One region of the Staphylococcus saprophyticus subsp. saprophyticus ATCC 15305 genome, then DNA from elsewhere that is predicted to be linked to it. Evidence: riboswitches for the same ligand, from Rfam matches in the RefSeq annotation. Region 1 holds a riboswitch; the other holds the start of a gene.
What was found. Region 1 has a riboswitch for FMN ahead of SSP_RS06425 (ECF transporter S component). Riboswitches for the same ligand answer to the same signal wherever they lie in the genome.
Positions count from the first base shown of each region.

Region 1 (3,222 bases):
TTATCACGCGCATTTAATACAATGAGTTCCGAAATACAGCAACACATTGACGCATTATCTTCATCTAAAAATATCCGCGATAGTCTAATCAATTCAATGGTAGAAGGCGTATTAGGTTTTAATGATAAAAAAGAAATTATCATTTCAAACAAAATGGCTAATACTACATTGCAAATGTTAGATGATTTTGCTTTAGAAAAACTTGATGAACAAAATGAACTTACATTTAAAAATAAAAAAACGCAATTTGAAGTTTATGAAATTAACACGCGCTATTTTGTAATTATTACAAGCTATATCGAACAAATTCAACCTGATGGTCGCAGTGGTATTGTAGCTATCATTCGTGATATGACTAATGAACATAATATGGACCAAATGAAAAAAGACTTTATTGCAAATGTATCACATGAATTACGCACGCCTATATCTTTACTGCAAGGGTATACAGAATCCATCGTTGATGGTATCGTCACCGAACCTGCAGAAATTCATGAGTCACTATCAATTGTGTTAGATGAAACAAAACGCTTGAACAGATTAGTGAATGAGTTATTAAATGTTGCTCGTATGGACGCAGAAGGATTAACTGTAAAAAAAGTTGTTCAACCCATTGATCATTTGCTTGATAAGGTGCAACAAAAGTATCAAAAACATGCTAAAGATTTAGGTTTAAATATGAATTTAAGTCCAAATACTCACAATCAGATGTGGTATTATGATTCTGATAGAATTGAACAAGTATTAACCAATCTTATAGACAATGCTTCAAGATATACTGAACCAGGTGACGAAATAAAGATTGAGTTTGGAGAAACGCAAACTGAAAACATCCTTTATATTAGTGACACTGGATCAGGCATAGCACCTGAACATTTACAACAAGTATTTGATAGATTCTATAAAGTAGACACTGCTCGTAAAAGAGGTAAACAAGGAACAGGATTAGGGTTGTTCATATGTCGCATGATTATACACGAGCATGGTGGTACTATAGATGTTAAAAGTACACTTGGTAAAGGGACTACATTTATCATCACTCTACCAAAACCTAAAACAAACTAATTTATCTTTAATAATTCTAATCTATTACAAATCCGTCACAAGCATGGTACTACTATGGCTTGTGGCGGATTATTTTCGTTGGTATCTTGAATTTAATTTAATTTAATTTTTAATCATTTTATCCCATGCGCAATACACACAATGGCTCGGCAATGAGTTATTTTAAGCAATTCTATTGTTTTTATCTGACTAATAAGCTATGATAAATTTATAAAATTTAAGAAATTCATCTTCGGGGTAGGGTGCAATTCCCAACCGGCAGTAAATAAAGCCTGCGACCCATTTTATTATATATAATAAAATGGCTGATCTAGTGAAAATCTAGAGCCGACAGTAAAGTCTGGATGGGAGAAGATGGAGGACATGATTTGTTGTGCAATTTATTCCTCCTATTCTATGTAAGATGAATGGAAGGAGACAATTAAATATGCATCAACAAACAAAAAGACTCATTACCATAAGTATGTTGAGTGCGGTGGCTTTCATTTTAATGTTTATAAAATTTCCAATACCATTTTTGCCACCTTATTTAACGTTAGATTTTGGTGATGTTCCCGCATTATTAGCAACATTTATTTTAGGGCCTGTAGCAGGTCTTATTGTAGAATTCATAAAAAATTTACTCAACTTTTTATTTAACATAGGTGATCCAGTTGGACCAGTTGCAAATTTTTTAGCAGCATCTAGCTTTTTATTAACAGCTTATTTTGTAACGAAATATAAAGATAAAATTAAGTCACAAATTGTTGGACTAAGTATTGCGACAGTAGTTATGACAATTGTATTAAGTATACTGAACTATTTCGTTTTACTCCCACTGTATGGCATGATTATGAATCTATCTGACGTTGTTGAAAATGTAAAAATCGTCATCGTATCTGGTGTGATTCCCTTTAACATCATTAAAGGTATTGTCATCTCTATCATATTTATTTTGTTATACAACAGACTAAAAAATGTCTTACCTAAATAAAATTAAATAAAAGAAACATAGACAAAACGAGCCATGATATATTAATATCACGGCTCGTTTTATCTATCGCTTTAAAAAAATAAAAAGTTAGCAAATGTCACAGTGATGACGTTACTAACATGGTTGTATATAAATACTATTTTGCAATAATAGCATTATTCAAATTTTAATGCATCGCCATCAAATGATTCCTCTTCAATTTTAATTGAATCCGTAGGACAACCATCTAATGCATCTTCCATATCTTCATATAGTTCTTCTGGCACTTCCGCAGTACCTTGATTATCATCTAGAATAACATATGCAATACCTTCGTCATCATAGTCATAAATATCAGGGGCAGCGGCACCACAAGCACCACATGCAATGCATGTATCCATATCTACAATTGTATATTTAGCCAATTTCTTCGCCTCCTTTGACAAAAATGCTACAATAATTACACAAATATTATTGTAATCACAGTTTATCGTTTTTTCAAATGTTTTCGATTTATAAGATGAGGGAGCGTCTATGTATAATATAATTCATTTTGCATACACAAATGCACATAATTACAAAACCGAAAAAAGTATATTTAATATTATCACAGGGAAAAAGTCTCATCAAACCTTTTTTGACGCCTGTAGTCAACAACTATTGTCATTGTATCATAGCTTACCTAATTTAAAATATCCGTCGTTTGAGCGATATTCTAATAATTTTAACATTGAAACAGCGCAATATCAAAGTATCATTAATCATCCTCGACACACATACGACAGTCTTGTGAACACGTTTAATGCAATTCAATTGTTAACTCAGACACTTTCGAATACTGGCCATGCTATTTATGAATTTGTACCGATCACACAACATCGTACTGTGCAAAAACAAGTTAAACAACTATATAAAAAAATAACAGATGAAGATTTAAAATCTCAATTCATCGAAGAACTTACAAACTTATTTCATACGTTATCAGAAAAAAACAATCATGTTTATCTCCATTACTATTTACAAGGTTTTGAAGAAAGCATGTACACTAGACAACAAGTAAGTTTAATTGAATCTGTATCTCAAGAACACTTATATGAATTGGAAATAAGAGATTTAGTTACTTTAATGTATGAAATAGAAGATGATTCACAATATCCTTTATTAAATCAGCTTATTATATTACCTGCTTTATTACATAAGACAAC
Region 1 is NC_007350.1:1,303,272-1,306,493, forward strand. It holds gene SSP_RS06420 (ATP-binding protein) at 1-1,065, shown strand, start outside; FMN riboswitch at 1,290-1,425, shown strand; gene SSP_RS06425 (ECF transporter S component) at 1,493-2,038, shown strand; gene SSP_RS06430 (ferredoxin) at 2,194-2,442, opposite strand; gene SSP_RS06435 (helix-turn-helix domain-containing protein) at 2,552-3,222, shown strand, end outside.

Region 2 (3,222 bases), 280 kb from region 1:
TTTGTTTTATCAATGACGTTGACGGTTGTATTGTTACAATTTTAGAATTATCCGATGACTGAATGCGTTTAATTTTCGCTACTTCATCTACATGACCAAGTACAAAATGTCCACCAAATCGACCTTGACCACTCATTGCTCTTTCTAAATTCACTTCAGAAGATTGACTTAATTGATTTAAATACGTTTTATTTTCTGTACCTTTTATAACTTGTACTGAAAAAGTGTGATTATCAAATTCTATTACTGTTAAACATGCTCCGTTAACACTGATTGAATCACCAATATGCATGTCAGTTAAAATCGTTTGACATTCAATTTTCAAGTTAACTACAGACTGTTGTGTTGATATTTTTTTAATTGTACCTATTTCTTCAACAATTCCAGTAAACATGTTTAATCACTTCTTTCGTAATTCTAATTTAAGATTTTGCTCAAGCATTTGTGAATCAACAATTTCAAACTGTGGGACTTCTGACAAATCGATGATTTTATCCGTATGGAAAAATTGATATTTGCCTGAACCACCAATTATTTTCGGGGCATAATATATAATTAGTTTATTTGTATAATTGGATTGAAGAAATTCAGAAGTAACTGTGGGACCTGCTTCTACTAACAATCTGCCTATACCTTTTTCATATAAATTTTTCATAATATTTTCTACTGAACAATTTGTAAGTTGAATAATTTCAACATGTTCAATGTCCGTTACTAAAGCTTCATTTTGTGTATAAATCCAAATCGGCGTATTCGTATTTTTAAAAATGTCTAAATTAAAATCTATGTTACCGTTTTGGGCTAGTATCACTTTAATTGGGTTTTTACCCTCTTCAATTCGAGTCGTATATTGTGGATTATCTGCATTTAACGTGCCACTACCAGTTAGTACCGCATCGTGATGATGTCTTAATTTAAAAACATCTTTTTTCACAAGTTTATTGGTAATCCATTTACTTTCACCAGTATCTGTCGCTTGTTTGCCATCTAAACTACAAGAAACCTTTACTGTTACCATTGGTACAGATTGTCGTTTTGTAATAAAGAAATCTTTATATAAGTTTTCAGCATCAGGTTGATGTCGAAATTCAACATCTATCCCTGCTTCTTGTAAAATACTGTCACCATTGGAAGGTAATGTAGTATCTTTAACTGCATAAACAACACGATTAATGCCTGCCTCAATAATTTTATTGACGCAAGGTGGTGTAGAACCAAAGTGTGTACAGGGTTCTAATGAAATATAAATGGTTCCACCTTTCGCATTGTCTTTTGCCATATCTAGCGCCTGCACTTCTGCATGTTTGTCACCTTTTTTTAAGTGTGCACCTATACCTACGATACGTCCTCGATTCACTACTACTGCACCAACTGGAGGGTTTAAACCTGTTTGTCCCTCAACCATTTGTGCAAGTTGTATAGCATAGTTTAAATATTGACTCATCTCATCACCTCTAAATAATAAAAAAAACACCTGAAATGAACATTTCAGGTGTGGGATCTATTGATATAACATTATTAGCAAAAATTAGACACACTTATACATAAATTTTAAATTTATGGTATGCCAAATAAACACTTAAAAAGTGTTGTTTTGTTATACTTCATTCTTTCTCCCATCCAGACTTTACTGTCGGCTCTAGAATCTCACTAGATCAGCCACATTTATACACATAAATGCAGGTCGCAGGCTTAATTTACTGCCGGTTGGGAATTTCACCCTGCCCCGAAAGAATATCTATGAAATTGTTAATTGATGATTGAGTCATGTAACTGAAACTTAGTTACAAAATCATCGTACTACATTTTTTGAGAAATGACAATTCTTATTGCCTAAGTCGGCTTTATTTTTCTGATAATTAATACAATTACATGGAGAAATGAGTCAAAAAACGAACTATTTAAAGCGTCTAATCCCATTTATTAAATAATACGTTAAACGCTCACAGATGTTTAAAGCAACAAACCATTAGTGATACTTTAAATCATTTATTTGATTCAAATAAATGATTTATTACACTTACCGCTTGCCTTACAATCATCATGACGCCATTTCTCGATTGATTAATACCATTTGTTAACTGACCTAATGCATACATATTTTTAAGCGTGCCATACCTTGGACTTATAATTTGATTTGTTTCAGCTACAATTTGTATACCACCAAGTGGATGCGCTTGTACTACTTGTCTATTTTCTAAATTCAACACAAGTTGATCATCACTATCAAGATCTGAAAGTTGTGTTTTCGAACCTGTCGCATTAATGACTACATCACTATTTTCTACCGAACCGTCTTGAAATTCTAATTGAAATCTATGTTGACTATGTTTAACAGATTCTAAGCCCTTCTCAATTTTAATTAAGCCATTATTAATGTGTTCAATGAGTAATTGTGCAGTCTGTGGAGGCATTGGATTAGAATTTTCTTTTAAAATACCATGATAATTTGATAAAAAATGTTTTTGGTCAGTACGACTCAAACTATTCCATATCCAATTTAAATTTTCTTTGGCAAGCTCAAGTATACTTTGGAATTTACCTAACTCCTCTGCATGTTCTAAATCGTAAGTTAAATCTATAATCGGATCATTTGTTCTTCGATGCACAAGTGTTTCTACCGGAATTTCATAATGTGCACAGTCTTTCATAAATAACCGCATTGCCTCATCTAATGGCACATTTCCAAAATGTTTCTCTTTAATTTCATTAAAATTTTCAGGAGTTAAATATTTAAATTCAATATCAGGCATCTCACCTCTAACACTCGGTAAGTGACCCTTACGACTTGTAACCATAATTGGTAAATTAGGATGATGCGCTGTTACATAGCGAATCACATCAAGACTTGCTAGTCCAGTACCAATAATAGAAATTCTATCTGTATCTTTAACATTATCTAACGTATTATATGTAGGATACGGTGTTTGTATATATCCTTTCGTGCCTTTCAATTTGTATGGATCATGATAAGACAACGTGCCTATAGCTAAGAATACTACATCATACTGCTTTCGATTTTCTATATTATTTGCAGTACAAACATTATATTGTATATCTGTTTGACCTATATCTGAGTCAATAAAGACTTCAGAAACTTCTTCACAAATTTGGTGAATATTATCATACTGATTGATAAATTGTTGCAAATAATCTTTCATATAATGTCCAAAAATAAACCTCGGCAAATACTTCGGATTTGAAAACTTAAATGTTGATTGA
Region 2 is NC_007350.1:1,024,206-1,027,427, reverse strand. It holds gene ribE (riboflavin synthase) at 1-394, opposite strand, end outside; gene ribD (bifunctional diaminohydroxyphosphoribosylaminopyrimidine deaminase/5-amino-6-(5-phosphoribosylamino)uracil reductase RibD) at 401-1,444, opposite strand; FMN riboswitch at 1,605-1,738, opposite strand; gene SSP_RS05105 (FAD/NAD(P)-binding protein) at 1,986-3,222, opposite strand, start outside.
Region 2: it holds a riboswitch for FMN, as region 1 does, so the genes downstream of both, ribD (bifunctional diaminohydroxyphosphoribosylaminopyrimidine deaminase/5-amino-6-(5-phosphoribosylamino)uracil reductase RibD) here and SSP_RS06425 (ECF transporter S component) in region 1, are expected to answer to the same signal.